DNA from 2 places in the Amycolatopsis australiensis genome. Region 2 is predicted to be linked to the other one. Evidence: riboswitches for the same ligand, from Rfam matches in the RefSeq annotation. Region 2 holds a riboswitch; the other holds the start of a gene.
The links. A riboswitch is a leader RNA that binds a small molecule or an ion and turns the genes downstream of it on or off. The one in region 2 is predicted to bind thiamine pyrophosphate.
Positions count from the first base shown of each region.

Region 1: linked by a shared signal. The riboswitch ahead of BT341_RS12420 (thiamine ABC transporter substrate-binding protein) and the one ahead of thiC (phosphomethylpyrimidine synthase ThiC) in region 2 are both predicted to bind thiamine pyrophosphate.

Region 1 is NZ_FPJG01000006.1:2,315,211-2,323,538, reverse strand. Features, by position in the region: gene BT341_RS12435 (MmyB family transcriptional regulator) at 1-84, shown strand, start outside; gene BT341_RS12430 (ABC transporter ATP-binding protein) at 86-1,093, opposite strand; gene BT341_RS12425 (ABC transporter permease) at 1,093-2,655, opposite strand; gene BT341_RS12420 (thiamine ABC transporter substrate-binding protein) at 2,751-3,800, opposite strand; TPP riboswitch at 3,824-3,931, opposite strand; gene BT341_RS12415 (4a-hydroxytetrahydrobiopterin dehydratase) at 3,964-4,248, shown strand; gene BT341_RS12410 (DUF1330 domain-containing protein) at 4,615-4,905, opposite strand; gene ychF (redox-regulated ATPase YchF) at 5,013-6,095, opposite strand; gene BT341_RS12400 (AlkA N-terminal domain-containing protein) at 6,198-7,613, shown strand; gene BT341_RS12395 (DUF1737 domain-containing protein) at 7,621-7,812, opposite strand; gene BT341_RS12390 (AAA family ATPase) at 7,834-8,328, opposite strand, start outside.
Region 2 is NZ_FPJG01000006.1:1,776,216-1,784,543, forward strand. Features, by position in the region: gene thiD (bifunctional hydroxymethylpyrimidine kinase/phosphomethylpyrimidine kinase) at 1-817, opposite strand, end outside; gene BT341_RS09810 (phosphatidylinositol-specific phospholipase C domain-containing protein) at 978-1,988, shown strand; gene thiD (bifunctional hydroxymethylpyrimidine kinase/phosphomethylpyrimidine kinase) at 2,045-2,851, opposite strand; gene thiC (phosphomethylpyrimidine synthase ThiC) at 2,848-4,485, opposite strand; TPP riboswitch at 4,479-4,600, opposite strand; gene BT341_RS09825 (S1C family serine protease) at 4,649-5,560, opposite strand; gene BT341_RS09830 (glycoside hydrolase family 15 protein) at 5,764-7,929, shown strand; gene BT341_RS09835 (peptide deformylase) at 8,036-8,328, opposite strand, start outside.

The DNA of each region.
Region 1 (8,328 bases), 540 kb from region 2:
GGACAGCGGCTGATCATGTTCACCGCCGAGCCCGGCAGCCCGTCGGAACCGGCGCTGGACCTGCTGGCCCACTGGGCCGCCTGAGTCAGCCGACGAGTGCGACGCCGTCCGGGTCGAGTTCCAGCCGCACCGGGTCGCCGGCCCGCAGGTCGGCCGCGGCCGGAGCTACCGCGTCCACAGTGGACTCACCGATCCGGACGACCAGCCGCACGTGCTCACGCCGGTGCACCGCCGCCGTGACTTCACCGTCCACTCCGGACTGTGCCACCCGCAGCGCGTGCGGCCGCAAACCGAGCCGGACCGTGCCGTCGCCGGCGTCCGGCAGCGCGATCTCACCGAACGGCGTGCGCACCACCCCGCCCGCCGCGACACCGTCGGCGAACGTCGTCACGCCGAGGAACCGAGCCACGTCGTCGCCGGCCGGATTGCGCCAGACCCGCCGGACCGCGCCTTCCTGCCGGATCTCGCCGGCGTCGAGCACGGCGACCCGGTCGGCCAGCGTGAAGGCTTCCTCCTGGTCGTGCGTCACCAGCAGGGCGGTGATCTTGCTGCGGCGCAGCAGGTCCGCCAGATCGATGGCCAGCTGCTCGCGCAGTCCGGCGTCCAAACCGGACAGCGGTTCGTCGAGCAGCAGCAGCCGCGGTTTCGGCGCCAGCGCCCTGGCCAGCGCGACCCGCTGCGCCTGACCACCGGACAGCTCGGTCACCCGCCGCTTTTCGAAGCCGGAGAGGCCGACGAGCGCCAGCAGCTCCGCGACGCGCGGCGCCCACCGCGCCCGCGGCACGCCGTGCATGCGCAGGCCGAACGCGATGTTCGCGGCGACGTCGCGGTGGCCGAACAGCTGGCCGTCCTGGAACACCAGACCGAACCCGCGCCGGTGCACCGGCACCGCGCCGAGGTCCTCGCCGTCCCAGCTGACCGTGCCGCGCGCCGACGGCTCCAGGCCGGTGATGGCGCGCAGCAGCGTCGACTTCCCGGAGCCGGAGGGGCCGAGCAGGGCCAGCACCTCGCCGTCGGCGATGTCCAGCCGGACGTCGCGGACCGCCGCGAACTGTCCGTAGTGGACGGTCAGGTCCCGCACCGACAGCGCCATCAGAACTCTCCCACCCGGCCGCGCGCGGCCCCGAGCCGGTCGATCAGCGCGACCGCCAGCACCGTCACGAGCATCAGCAGCGCGCACGCCGCGTAGGCCATCTGGTTGTTCAGCTCGCCCGGGCGCGCCATCAGCGTCGCGACCGCGACCGGCAGCGTCGGCGCCGTCGGCCGGGCCAGGAAGCTGGTCGCGCCGAACTCGCCGAGCGCGACGACGAACCCGAACCCCGCCGCGGCGACCAGCGGCCGCAGCGTCAGCGGCAGGTCGATCTCCCGCCACACCCGCAGCGGGCTCGCGCCGAGCGTCGAGGCGGCCTGCCGCAGCCGGACGTCGACCGAGCGCAGCACCGGCAGCACCATCCGCACGATCAGCGGGATGATCACCAGCGCCTGGGCCAGCGGGACGAGGTAGGGCGACGTGCGGAGGTCGCCGGGCAGCGCGTCGAGCGTCACGAGGTAGCCGAACCCGACCGTCACCGCGGACACCCCGAGCGGCAGCATCAGGACGGCGTCCATCGTCTCGCCCAGCCCGCGCGCGGCTTTCGCGGGCGATCGCCGCAGTGCCACGAGGACGACGGACGCCAGCACGCCGACGACCATCGCGAGCAGTGTCGCGTCGATCGCGACCTTCAGCGAGTTGAGCGCGGCGTCCCAGCCGGACACCTGCAGCGCGCCCTTCTCGCCGGTACTCGTGAGGGCCCGGAAGCCGGCGAGGCTCCAGCCGTCCGCTGTGGACACCGACTCGACGAGGAGCGCGACGATCGGCGTCAGCAGCAGCGCGAGCACGACGCCCGCCGCGCCGACGACCCACCATTCGCCGCCGCTCGGCCACCCCGCGCGGCCGGATCCGATCCGGGCGCCGTCCTTGCGCCGCCGCGCCAGCCCGCCGACGACCAGCGCCGCGACCACGGCGGTGAACTGGATCAGCGACAGCGCGGCGGCGCCGGAGAGGTCCAGGAGGTCGACCGTCCGGAGGTAGATCTCGGTTTCCAGGGTCCGGTACCGGGCGCCGCCGAGGATGAGCACGACGCCGAAACTGGTGGCGCAGAACAGGAAGACGACGGCCGCGGCGGACGCGATCGCCGGCGCGAGCGCGGGCAGCGTCACCGAGCGGAAGGCCCGCCACGGGGACGCACCGAGCGCGCGGGCGGCGTCGGTCGTCCGTCCGTCCAGCCGCGCCCACAGCCCGGCGACGGTCCGTGCGACGACCGCGACGTTGAAGAAGGCGTTGGCCAGCACGATCGGCAGCACGCCACCGTCCGGCCAGAGCGCGCGGAAGGCGAGCCCGACGACGACCGTCGGCAGCACGAACGGCACCAGCACGAGCGTCCGCGCCAAGCCGACGCCGGGCAGCCGCACCCGCGCGAGCAGGAACGCCACGGGCAGGCCGGCGACCACGGCGACCAGCGTCGACGCGGCCGCCGTCGCCACGGTGAACCCGGCCAGCTGCCACGTCCGCGGGTCGCCGAGGACGACGCCGAGGCCGCCGGCGGCGAACCCGCGGCCGACGATCGCCAGCACCGGCCAGGCGAAGAAGACGACCAGGAACCCGATCGGCGCCAGCCCGAGCAACGCCAGGCCGAGGCCGCGGGCGGTTCGCGGCGGGGCCGTTGGTTTCCGGGTGGCGGAGCCCCCGGCCGGGGGCGGAGCCACGGGTGTCACTGCATGAGCGTGCGCCATTCGCCGATCCACTTCTCGCGGCCGGCCTGCACCTGGTCGGCGGGCAGCGTCTGCGGCTTCTGCGGCAGCGGCGCGACCTGCGCCCAGCCGGCGGGCAGGTCGACGCCCTGGCGCGCCGGGTAGACGTACATGTTGGCCGCGACGGTCGCCTGGAACTGCTGCGAGAGCAGGAAGTCGACGACCTTGCGCGCGTTCTCGACCTGCTTGCCGTTCGCCAGCACGCCGGCGTACTCGACCTGCCGGTAGCAGGTGTCGAGCAGCGCCTTGGTGCGCGGCTTGCCGTCATCACCGATTTCGGCGGCGGGCGACGACGCGTAGGAGACGACGATCGGCCGCGGCCCCTTGCCGGACGAGCCGGAGAAGTCCTTCGTGTAGGCCTCTTCCCAGCCGCTGACGACCTTGACGCCGTTGGCCTTCAGCCTGGTCCAGTAGTCCTTCCAGCCACCATCGCCGTATTTCGCGATGGTGCCGAGGAGGAACGCCAGCCCGGGCGACGCCGTGGCCGGGTCCTCGGCGACCAGCAGGTCCTTGTACTTGGGGTCGGCGAGGTCGTCGTAGCCGGCCGGCGCCGGGATGCCCTTGGCGGCGAAGTAGTTCGTGTCGACGTTGACGCAGACGTCGCCGACGTCGACCGCGGACAGGCGGTGCTCGGGGTCGACGGCGTAGCGCTGCGGGCCGCGGTCGGCCTCCGGGCTCGTGTAGGGCTCGAAGACGCCTTCCTGCAGGGCGCGCGAGGCGAAGGTCGAGTCGACGCCGTACGCGACGTCGCCGACCGGGTTGGCCTTGGTGAGCACGAGCTTGTTGGTCAGCGAACCGGCGTCACCCTGCTTGAGCACGGAGATCTTGATGCCGGACTGCCGCTGGAAGGCGTCGAGCACCTCCTGCGGCGCCAGGAACGAATCGTGCGTCACGAGGGTGACGGTGGGCGTCTGCTGCGTGCCACCGTCACCGTCCGACAGCGAGCACCCCGCGGCGACGGCGCTGACGGCGGCGATGGCCGTCGCGGCGCGAACAGCCCTGCGTTTCATCTACCCCTCCTGCACTTCGCCGGACGAGGAGGGGAAAGCCCTCCCTTCGCCGGCATGATCCGGTCAGGTGCGAACGGTCGCGGGGTGACCCGCCTCTCAGCCCGGCTCACCGGACTCCCGTGGCAACCGTGCAGCGTAGTCCAGGACGGACGACCATGGAGACATGACGGAACTGTTGAGCGACTCCGAGGCCGACGCCCGGCTGGGTGAGCACTGGACCCGATCCGGATCGGTGATCTCCCGCGAGGTGGAACTGGCGAGCTTCCCGCAGGCGATCGAGGTGGTGGACCGCGTCGCGGAGCTGGCCGAAGCGGCCGACCACCACCCCGACATCGACATCCGCTGGCGCACGCTGACGTTCCGGCTCAGCACGCATTCGGCGGGCGGCCTCACGGCGAAGGACTTCGACCTGGCCGCGCAGATCGACTCGGTCATCTCGGGACTGTGATCCCGGTAACTCTGAGTGCACTTTTCGCGGGTTTCGACGTCTCTCGGTTACCGGACCATTCCAGGAGGGAGACGAGCATGACCCAGGCAATCGTGGTGGGAGCAGCGGCGTTCGCGTCGATGGTGGCGGCGGCCGGCGGCGTGCTCTGGTTCACCGCCCGCAACCGCCATCACCTGGACGGCTGAGAGTTCGATCACACCTGCTAACGCGGGACGTGATCGGCGCGCTGTTCCTGCGGAAGCATCGGTCCGACCTTGGGAACGCCATGAACAGCCCCGCCGCCCCCACCCCCGCCCAGCGCGCCTGGATCAACGCCCTCGCCCCGGCGGTGGTCCTGATCGCGATCGCGCTGCTGGGCCTCCTCGGCTAGCCGACCCCGTCGACGAGCAGCAGCCGTCGCCGAAGCGCCGTCGCCCTGATCCCGAGGGCGGCGGCGTACTCATCGGAGCCGTACCAGCGTTCTGCGGTCCCCCGATCGGGAAACTCGACGATGACGAGACGGCCGTCGCCGGCCGGTCCTTCGAGCGCGGCCGGGACCGCCCCTCTAGCGAGGTAACGCCCACCGTGCGCCTCGATCGAGGCCTGGGCCAGCTCGCGGTAACGCCGGGCTTGGGCTTCGTCGAGGACTTCGACTTCGGAGATCACGTAAGCGGTCACGCCGCCGAGCGTGGCAGAGCCGGACGGCCGGAGCGTGGTGCCGTCGCTACCCGGCTGGCCTCCGCCGTCGTCCAGGTCGATCGTCGGGCATCCGGAGCCGCAACGGCTCACACGTTGAAACGGAACTCGACCACGTCGCCGTCGGCCATGACGTAGTCCTTGCCCTCCATGCGGACCTTGCCCGCCGCCCGCGCCGCCGCCATCGAGCCGGCCTCCATCAGGTCGTCGAACGACACGATCTCCGCCTTGATGAAGCCGCGCTCGAAGTCCGTGTGGATCACCCCCGCCGCCTGGGGGGCCGTCGCGCCCTGCGGGATCGTCCACGCGCGGGATTCCTTCGGGCCCGCCGTCAGGTACGTCTGCAGGCCGAGCGTGTGGAAGCCCGCGCGGGCCAGCGAGTACAGGCCCGGCTCCGGCTGGCCGACCGACTCCAGCAGCTCGCGGACCGACTCCTCGTCGTCCAGCTCCAGCAGCTCCGCCTCGACCTTCGCGTCGAGGAACACCGCGTCCGCCGGGGCGACCAGCTTGGTCAGCTCTTCGCGGCGGGCCTCGTCGGTGAGCACCGACTCGTCGGCGTTGAACACGTACAGGAACGGCTTCGTGGTCAGCAGGCTCAGCTCGCGCAGCGCCGCGAAGTCGACCTCCTTCTGTGCCTGGAAGAGCGTGCGGCCGGCGTCGAGGATCTCCTTCGCCTTCTGCGCGTTGTCCAGCGCGGGCTTGTTCTCCTTCTTCGTCCGCGCTTCCTTCTCCAGCCGCGGCAGCGCCTTGTCGAGGGTCTGCAGGTCGGCGAGGATCAGCTCGGTGTTGATCGTCTCGATGTCGCTCGACGGGTCGATCCGGCCGTCGACGTGCACCACGTCCGGGTCGTCGAACACGCGGATGACCTGGCAGATGGCATTGGCCTCACGGATGTTCGCGAGGAACTTGTTGCCCAGCCCGGCACCCTCGGACGCGCCCTTGACGATGCCCGCGATGTCCACAAAGGACACCACCGCCGGGACGGTCTTCTCCGAGTGGAACAGCTCGGCCAGCTTGTCCAGCCGGGGGTCCGGCAGCGGCACCACGCCGACGTTCGGCTCGATCGTCGCGAACGGGTAGTTCGCGGCGAGCACGTCGTTGCGGGTCAGCGCGTTGAACAGAGTGGACTTGCCGACGTTGGGCAGGCCGACGATACCGAGGGTGAGGCTCACGACCTCGCAGTCTACGTGCCCGCCCCGCCCGGGCCCCACGCACCCAACGCCGCGTCGGATTTCCGCCAGCGACCGCGCTGACCTGCTGGCATGCTCGAAGGCATGGTCACGACAACCGAGCCGCCCGCGCTCTGGCGGGACACCGAACGCTGCTACCGCGTGGTCACCGCCCGCGACTCGCGCTTCGACGGCCAGTTCATCATGGCGGTCCGCACGACCGGCATCTACTGCCGCCCGTCCTGCCCGGCGTCGACGCCGAAGGCGCAGAACGTCCGCTTCTTCCCGACGTCGGCGGCCGCCCAGGCCAACGGCTTCCGCGCCTGCCGCCGCTGCCTGCCCGACGCCGTGCCCGGGTCGCCGGACTGGAACGTGCGCGCCGACCTCGCGGCGCGGGCGATGCGCCTGATCTCCGACGGGACCGTCGAACGCGAAGGCGTCCCCGGCCTCGCGCGCCGGCTCGGCTACTCGGAACGCCAGCTCGGCCGGGTGCTCACCGCCGAGCTGGGCGCGGGGCCGCTCGCGCTGGCCCGCGCCCACCGGGCGCACTCGGCCCGCCTGCTCATCGAAATGTCCGAGCTGCCGCTGACGGACGTCGCGTTCGCGGCGGGCTTCTCCAGCGTCCGGCAGTTCAACGAGACCATCCGCGAAGTCTTCGCGACGACTCCTTCGCAGCTTCGCGCCTTCGCTGCGTCGCGTCGCAGACGCGAGGGCGACGTCAGCGGGACGCGGCTCAGCCTGCGGTTGCCGTTCAGGCCGCCGTTCGACGCGGCTGGGTTGCTTCGCTACTTCGCAGCTCACGCGGTTGCGGGCGTCGAAGACCTCACTTCGGAGTCCTACGCCCGGACGTTGCGGCTGCCCCACGGCACCGGCGTCGTACGGCTGACGCCGCAGCCCGACCACGTGCGCTGCGAGCTGTCGCTGGCCGACCTGCGTGACCTCGGCAGCGCGGTCAGCCGGGTGCGCCGGCTGCTCGACCTCGACGCCGACCCGTCCGCGGTCACGCGGGTCCTCGGCGCGGACCCGGCGCTGGCCCCGGTCGTCACGGCCGTGCCCGGCATCCGGGTGCCGGGCGCCGTCGACGGCGAGGAGCTGCTGCTGCGCGCCCTGCTCGGCCCGCGAAGCGCCGAGGTGGCGTCGCTCGGCGACGAGGTCCCGGCCGAGTGGGGCGTCACGCGGCTCTTCCCGGACGCGGCCCGGATCGCGGCCGCGCAGGTCTCGGAGACGGTGACCAGCGTCGCGTCCGCACTGGCCGAAGGCCGCCTGGACGTGCACGTCGGCCGGGAGGCGGCCGAACTCCGGGCCGAGCTGCTGGCGTGCCCGGGCCTCGACGCGTCGACGGCGGACTACGTGCTCATGCGCGTCCTCGGCGCCCCGGACGTCCTGCTGGCCGAGGACGCCACGGTCCGGCGGGGCGCCACGGCCCTGGGCATCGCGCCGGACTCACTGCCGGAGCGCGCGCGGAGCTGGACGCCCTGGTGTTCCTACGCCGCGATGTACCTCCGGCACGCGGCGGCCTGACGCGCCGTCAGCCCTGCTCGCCCCGCCACAGCAGCGCCTGCGCGACGATCACCTGGCCGCCGTCGAACGTCGCGGCCGGCGAGCCGTGCAGGCGGTAACCGAGTTCGAGCGCCTCGCTGACCCGGTGGCAGAACTTCGCGTCGTCCGGGCCGGTGAGCAGGCGGTAGCGGGGCAGGCCGTTCGGCGGCTGGTCCGTCATGCCTTCATCTTGTCCGAGCCGTCAGCCGGCGCGCACCTCCAAGGTCGAGCCCGTGCGGGACTTGCGGACCCGCAGCCGCGTCGGGATGCGCTGCCGCAGCTCCTCGACGTGCGAGACCAGGCCGACCACCCGGCCGCCCGCGCGGAGCTCGTCGAGGATGTTCATCACGACGTCGAGGGTTTCGGCGTCCAGCGTGCCGAATCCCTCGTCGACGAACAGCGTGTCCAGCAGCGCGCCGCCGGTCTCGCCGGCGACGACGTCGGCCAGCCCGAGCGCCAGGGCCAGCGACGCGAGGAACGACTCACCGCCGGAGAGCGTCTTCGCCGGGCGGATCGTGCCCGAGTAGTCGTCGAGCACGTCGATGCCCAGGCCGCCGCGGGTACCGCGCGCCCCCGCGGCGTCCGAGTGCACGAACGAATAGCGCCCCTGGCTCATCGTCCGCAGCCGGTGCGTGGCGGCGACCGCCACCTCCTCCAGCCGCGCGGCCAGCACGTACGAGCGCAGCGACATCTTCCG
Region 2 (8,328 bases):
CCGGAGCCAGCCGCCAGAACGCCGAGACCGGGCCGACCTTCGCGCCCATCGGGTAGGCGTGCTCGACGGCGTGCGAGACGAACCACTTGCCGTAGCGGGCCGCGTCCTCGACGGACATCCCCTTCGCGAGGCCGGCCGTCAGCGCCGAAGCCATCGTGTCGCCCGCGCCGTGGGTGTGCGGGGTCGCGTAGCGCTGTCCCGGTAGCTCCACGAACGTGGAGCCGTCGAAGAGCAGGTCGACGCACTCCGGGTCGGCCTGCAGGTGGCCGCTCTTGACCAGCACGTAGCGCGGGCCCATCCGGTGCAGCACCACCGCGGCCGTGTGCATGCCTTCGCGGTCGGTCACCGTCATGCCGGTGAGCAGGCGGACTTCGTCGAGGTTCGGCGTCAGGACCGTCGCGCGCGGCAGCAGCTCGTCGCGCAGGGCCACCAGGCCGGCTTCGTCGAACAGCGGGTGCCCGTGCATCGACGCCGCGACCGGGTCGACGACGAACGGGATCTTCTCGTCGCGTCCGATCCCGGCCTTGTCACACGCGGCCGCGACGGCGTGGATGATCCCGGCCGACGCCAGCATGCCCGTCTTCGCCGCGCCGACACCCATGTCCGCCGCGACGGCTTCGATCTGCCCGGCCACGATGTGCGGCGGCAGGTCGGCGCGGTCGTGCACGCCCAGGGTGTTCTGGACGGTGACGGCGGTGACCGCGACCAAGCCGTGCACGCCGCAGGTCAGGAAGGTGCGCAGGTCCGCCTGCAGCCCGGCGGCGCCGCCGGAGTCCGACCCCGCGATGGTGAGCGCGGAGGGAGGGCTCGAGGTCATCTTCTACCCGACTTCTGGTCTAGTCCATCCATGCCGCCGCCACCACCCGCAACGGGGACGCTTCGCGTCACAGTATTGGATCAGCGGCCGCTTTTGCTTCACCGACAGTCAACCACGGTGGCACATTGTGGGGGCTACTCACCAGTTCGAAGGAGCCTGGATGAAGCTCTTCTCGGTGGCACTCCTCACGGCGGCGCTCACGCTCTCCGGGGCCACGGCCGCGAACGCCGACAGCCCGAAGCTTTCCCACGTCACGACGGTCGGCGTGCACAACACGTACGACCCGGCGGCCTACGACTACCTCGCCCGCGCGCTCGACGCGGGTTCGTCGCTGATCGAGCTGGACGTCTGGCCGGACTTCTTCACGCACGAGTGGAAGGTCAGCCACTCGAACCCGCTGGGGAACCAGAACAACTGCGTCGCGGCGACGTCGGCGTCGCAGCTGTACTCCGGTGGCACGAACAAGAACCTCGAATACTGCCTCGACGACATCCGGATCTGGCTCGCCGCCCACCCCGGGCACACGCCGCTCACGCTCAAGATCGAGATGAAAACCGGCTTCTCGGACAACACCGGCCTGGGTCCGGACGAGCTGGACGCCACGTTCCGCGCGCACCTCGGCAGCGTCGCGTTCCGCCCGGCGGAACTGCTGGGCGGCTACGGCACGCTCGACGACGCGGCGAAGGCGGACAACTGGCCGTCCGTGGACGCGTTGCGCGGCCGGGTGATCACGGAGATCATCCCGGGCACGGTCGAGGAGGGGAACCCGACCGACACGCTGCACACCGACGTCGAGTACGCGCGGTACCTGGTGGGCCTCAAGAACGCGGGCCGGCTGGGTGAGGCGAACATCTTCCCGACCGTCCACGGCGCGGCGGCGGGAGATCCGCGGGACAAGTACACGGCCGACTTGAAGCCGTGGTTCGTGGTGTTCGACGGCGACGCGAGCGCGTGGGTGACGCAGACGGGCCCGTGGTGGTACGACGCCGATCACTACTACCTGGTGATGACGGACGCGCAGAACGTGGCCCCGGCGATCGACGCCCACAACCCGACGGTGGACCAGGCCAACCAGCGCGTCGCGGAACTGGCGAAGCAGCACGCGTCGGTGGTCACGGCGGACTGGACCGGGTTGACGACGGTGCTGCCCCAGGTGCTGAACCGCGGCTAGGCCGGTCCGCCGTGGCTGTCGTGAGTGAGAAACAGGGTCCTACCCCGGTTTCTCACTCACGACGACTGCGGGAGGACCCAGAACGGCGACACCGGGCCGACCCCCGCGCCCAGCGGGTAGGCCTCCGCCACGCAACGCTCGATGAACTTCTTGCCCGCCGCGACCGCGTCCGGCACCGAGGCGCCCTTCGCCAGTGACGCCGTGATCGCCGACGCCAGGGTGTCACCGCCGCCGTGGGTGTTCTGCGTCTCGTAGCGCGGGCCGGTCAGGGAGATGAACTCGCGGCCGTCCGAGAGCAGGTCCACGCACTCGGGCGTGCCCGTCATGTGGCCGCCCTTCACCAGGACCCACCGGGAGCCGAACGCCAGCAGCGCCTCGGCCGCCGCTCGCTGAGAAGCCGTGTCCACCACCGAAATCCCGGTCAGCAGCCGCACCTCGTCCAGGTTCGGCGTGATCAGCGTGGCCCGGGGGAACAGCTCCGTGCGGATCGCCTCCAGCGCGTCTTCGCGCAGCAGTGCGTGTCCCGTCATCGACGCCGCCACCGGGTCGACCACGAGCGGGAAGGCCGAGCCCAGCTCGTCGAGCGTCTTCGCGACCGCGCGGATGATCTCCGCCGACGCCAGCATGCCCGTCTTCGCCGCGTTCACGCCCATGTCGGACGCCACCGCCTTGATCTGCGCGGTGACGACGTCCGGGGGGAGCTCCGTGAAACCCTGCACGCCCAACGAGTTCTGCACGGTGACGGCGGTCAGCGCGACCAGCCCGTGCACGCCGTGCGCGAAGAACGTCCGCAGGTCCGCCTGGATGCCCGCACCACCGCCGGAGTCGGATCCGGCGATGGTGAGGGCCGTCCGTGGCGTCATGGCCCCACCACGGGCAGGTACACCTTGCCGCCCGATTCGGTGAACTCCGCGGACTTCGAAGCCATGCCGGCCTCGATGGCTTCCACAGTGGACAGTCCGTGCTCCTCGGCGTACTTGCGGACATCCTGGGTGATCCGCATCGAGCAGAACTTCGGCCCGCACATCGAGCAGAAGTGCGCGGTCTTGGCCGGCTCGGCGGGCAGCGTCTCGTCGTGGAACGAGCGCGCCGTGTCCGGGTCGAGCGAGAGGTTGAACTGGTCGTTCCAGCGGAACTCGAACCGCGCCTTCGACAGCTCGTCGTCCCACTCCTGCGCGTACTTGTGCCCCTTGGCCAGGTCCGCGGCGTGCGCGGCGATCTTGTACGTGATCACGCCGGTCTTGACGTCGTCGCGGTTCGGCAGGCCGAGGTGCTCCTTCGGCGTGACGTAGCACAGCATCGCCGTGCCGTACCAGCCGATCTGCGCCGCGCCGATGGCCGACGTGATGTGGTCGTACGCCGGCGCGATGTCCGTCGCGAGTGGACCGAGCGTGTAGAACGGTGCCTCGCCGCAGAGCTTCTCCTCCAGCTCCACGTTCTCCTTGATCTTGTGCATCGGCACGTGGCCGGGGCCCTCGATCATCACCTGCACGTCGTGCGAACGCGCGATGTGCGTCAGCTCGCCGAGCGTCTCCAGCTCGGCGAACTGCGCGCGGTCGTTGGCGTCGGCGATCGAACCCGGGCGCAGGCCGTCACCGAGGGAGAACGTGACGTCGTACTGCCGGAGGATCTCGCAGAGCTCCTCGAAGTGCGTGTACAAAAAGGACTCCTTGTGGTGCGCCAGGCACCACGCGGCCATGATCGAGCCGCCGCGGCTGACGATCCCGGTGACGCGCCGGGCGGTCAGCGGGATGTAGCGCAGCAGCACGCCGGCGTGCACGGTGACGTAGTCGACGCCCTGCTCGCACTGCTCGACGATCGTGTCGCGGTAGACCTCCCACGACAGCTTTTCGGGCTCCCCGTCGACTTTCTCGAGCGCCTGGTAGATCGGCACCGTGCCGACCGGGACGGGCGAGTTGCGGATGATCCACTCCCGCGTCTCGTGGATCCGCTTGCCGGTGGACAGGTCCATGATCGTGTCGGCGCCCCAGCGGGTCGCCCACACCATCTTGTCGACCTCTTCCTCGACCGACGACCAGACCGCCGAGTTGCCCATGTTGGCGTTGATCTTCACGAGGAAGTTCTTGCCGATGATCATCGGCTCGGACTCGGGGTGCTTCCGGTTGGCCGGGATCACCGCGCGCCCGCTGGCCACTTCGTCGCGCACGAACTCGGGGGAAACCCGTTCCCGCGCGGCGACGTACTCCATCTCGCGCGTGATGACACCCTGCTTGGCCCAGCCGAGCTGCGTGTTGTGCGCACGGCCGTCGGCCCAGCCCGCCCGCAGCCGGTGCAGTCCATTGTGGACGTCGATCGAAGCGTCCGGATCGGTGTACGGGCCCGAAGTGTCGTAAACGTCGAAGTGTTCCCCGTTGGACAGATCGATCCGCCGCGCGGGCACGCGAAGCCCGGATTCGGTCTGGTGGTACACCTTGCGCGAGCCGGTGATCGGCCCGGTCGTCACGGAAACGGCGGCGTTGTTCTCCAGCGTCGTCAACGACTTTCACTCCCTACGCCGGCATTACCCGGTCAGGTTCATGCGGTCGGCGACGCCTGCGTGACGCAAGTCGCCCTCTCAGCCCGCCATGGCGCGAGCTCCCGCGTTGGTGTTGTGCCCCCGACCATGCCACGCCGGCGGCGCAGACTCAAGTCCGCTCACCTCACCCGACCAACTCGGCGGGCGTCGCGTAGACGTCGACCATGGCGCCGTTGCGCAGCACGGTGATCGGCAGTGCGGTGCCGATCACTTCCGCGAACAGCTGCCGCTGGATGCCTTGTGCGTCCGAAACACGGGTTCGCCCGACGGTCAGCACGAGGTCGCCGGCGCGCAGCCCGGCCCGGTCGGCGGGGCCGCCGGCGACGACTTCGCGCACGCGCAGCCCGGCGCGCTGCCCGGTGCGCTCGGCGACATCGTCCGGCAGCGGCGCGGGCACGCCGACGACACCGAGGTACGCCCGCCGGACCCGGCCCTCGACCACGAGCGTGTCGATGATCCGCCGGGTCGTCGCGTTGATCGGCACGGCGAGCCCGAGCCCGACGCCGGCGACGGCGGTGTTGACGCCGACGACCCGGCCGGCGGAGTCGGCGAGCGCGCCACCGGAATTGCCGGGGTTGAGGGCGGCGTCGGTCTGGATGACGTCTTCGATGACCCGCGTGGCGCGCCCCTGCCGCACGGGCAGCGCGCGGCCGAGTGCGCTGACGACACCGGCGGTGACGGTGCCGGAGAAACCGAGCGGGCTCCCGATGGCGACGACGAGCTGCCCGACGACGAGCCGGTCGGCGTCCCCGAGCTCGGCGGCCGACGGTGTCTCGCCGCGGGCGCGCAGCACGGCGAGATCGGACAGCGGATCGGCTCCGACGACGTCGAAGGGCACCTCGCTGCCGTCGGCGAAGGTCGCGACACCCCGCCGGTGATCGTCGACGACGTGGGCGTTGGTGAGCAGGTGGCCGTCGTCGGCGAAGACGACGGCCGAGCCGCCGCCGCGCGCGAGCTGGACCCCGGCGACGTGCGGGGTGACGGTCTTCGCGACCGTGCTGACCGCGCGGGAATAGGCGTCCATCGCCTCGTCCATCGATGCACCTCGATTACACCGTTGCAGGTACTGCAAGTCTGCGCCGGTGCGCGCGGGAAGTCCGTTCGCTGTCCGTGAACCGGTTCACCGGACCAGTGACGGTCGGTGGTTCACCGGTTCGGACCATGCGCCGGTGAAGGATCGGCGGCAGACTGCCAGGCGCTTCTGTAACGGTGCAGAAGCGACCTTTCTGTGGGGTTGATATGCGCAAACTCATGTTCGGCGCCCTCGCCGGGCTGCTGGTCACCGGGCTGATCCCGGCGACCGCCGTGGCCGCGGAGGAGGCACCCGGCGCGCCCGGGGCCCACCCGAGCTGGCTGCCCGCGAACAAGACCGGCTTCGGCACCGCCCGCGACCGGTCCTCCAACGTCTGGTTCACCCTTCAGGGTGGCCAGCTGTCCGAGGTGTACTACCCGGACCTGTCGACGCCGAGCGTCCGCTCGCTCAACTTCGTCGTCACGGACGGCCGCAGCTTCGCCGTCACCGACTACTCGGCGAAGTCGCAGCAGGTCCGGCGGACCGACGACGACAGCCTGACCTACGAGCAGACCGTCACCGACGACCAGCACCGCTGGCGCCTCCGCAAGACCTACGTCACCGACCCGGCCGCCACGACGGTGCTGGTGGACGTCGACTTCCAGTCGCTCACCGGGCGGCCCTACCAGCTCTACGCGGTCGCCGACCCGGACCTCACCAACGACGGCTCCGACGACTCGGCCGCCCGTCAGGGTGACGCCGTCACCGCGCAGGACGCCACGAACGCCGCCGCGCTCACCGCGAAGCCCGCCTTCACGAAGACCAGCGTCGGCTACGCGGGTGCGTCCGACGGGAACACGCAACTGGCCAAGACCTTCCAGCTGAAGCAGTACGACACCGCGAGCAAGGGCAACGTCGTGCTGACCGGCCAGACGAACGCCGACGGCCTCCGCGACCGGCACGTCACCCTCGCGCTCGGCCTGGGTGCGAAGGCCGCCGACGCGCTCGGCAGCGCCCAGGCGTCGCAGCGACGCGGTGTCCGTGACATCACGCGCGCGTACGACCGCGGCTGGGCGCAGTACCTGCGTGAGGTGAGCAAGCCGCCGTCGTCGCTGAAGACCGATGCCGAGCGCGACCTCTACAAGGCGTCGATGCTGACGCTCGCCGCGAGCGAGGACAAGCACCACCCGGGCGCCTTCATCGCGTCGCCGAGCATGCCGTGGCGGTTCGGGAACAACGACCCGGAGTGGTCGCCGTCCGGCACCTACCACCTCGTCTGGCCGCGTGACCTCTACCAGATCGCGACCGGCCTGGCCGCCGGCGGCGACAAGGCGGCCGCGAACCGCGCCGTGTCCTACATGTTCGGCACGCAGCAGCAGGCCGACGGGCACCTGCCGCAGAACAGCCGCGTCGACGGCGTGCCGTACTGGACCTCGGTCCAGCTCGACGAGACCGCGTTCCCGATCGTCCTGGCCCAGCAGCTCGGCCGGAACGACCTGTGGCCGGGCGTCCGCAAGGCCGCCGACTTCATCCTCGGGTACAAGGGGCCGAACGGGCAGCCGTCGCCGTACACCCAGCAGGAACGCTGGGAGGAGCAGGACGGCTGGTCCCCGTCGACCATCGCCTCGGTGATCGCCGGGCTCGTCTGCGCGGCCGACCTCGCGTCGCACAACGGCGCCGCGGCGGACGCGGCCCGCTACCTGGCCGCGGCCGACAAGATGAAGGCCGACCTGCCGAAGCAGACGATCACCACGAACGGGCCGCTGTCGAAGGACCCGTACTTCGTCCGGCTCACCAAGGACGGCAACGCGAACGCCGGCACGACGTACAACCTGGGCAACTCGAGCGTCACGATGGACCAGCGCGCGGTCACCGACGCGGGTTTCCTCGACCTGGTCCGGCTGGGCGTCTACCGCGCCGACGACCCGGTGATCCGCAACAGCATCCGGGTGACCGACGCCGACATCGCGTTCACCACGCCGACCGGCCAGTTCTGGCACCGCTACACGAAGGACGGCTACGGCGAGCAGGCCGACGGCTCGCCGTGGGACTACACGTTCCCGGCGGGCAGCCGCACGACGTTCGGGCGGCTGTGGCCGCTGCTGGCCGGCGAGCGGGGCGAGTACGAGCTGACGCTCGGCGACCCGGCCTCGGCGGCGCGGCGGCTGCGTGACCTCGGCCGGGTGAGCAGCTCGGCGGAGACCATGCCGGAGCAGGTGTGGGACGAAAACCCGCCGTCGGGGCAGACCGGCTTCCCGGCCGGCACGCCGAACACGTCGGCGACCCCGCTGGCCTGGACGCACGCGCAGTACGTCCGGCTGGCCTGGGACGTCAGGGCGGGCTCGGTCCTGGAGACGCCGGCGGTGGTCCGCTGCCACTTCCTCGGCTGCTGAGTCTCAAGCGCCCCAATGTGGCCTTCGGTGCGTGTGACGCACCGAAGGCCGCCTTGGGTGCGTCTGACGCAACCAAGGCCGCCTTGGGGCGCTTGGGGCCGGGCGGTCAGATGACGGCGCCGTCGTCCTCGGGGGTCTTCGGTGGCAGCCACGAGTTGCCCGGGACGCCCCACTTGTTGTGCTTCAGCATCTTCTTCGCCGCGCGCGCGTGCCGGCCGACCAGGCGGTCGAGGTAGATGTACCCGTCCAGGTGGTCGGTCTCGTGCTGCAGGCAGCGCGCGAAGTAGCCGGTGCCCTCGACCTCGATCGGGTTGCCTTCGACGTCGAAGCCCGTCACCTTCGCCCACTTCGCGCGACCTGTCGGGTACGACTCGCCGGGCGCCGACAGACAGCCCTCCC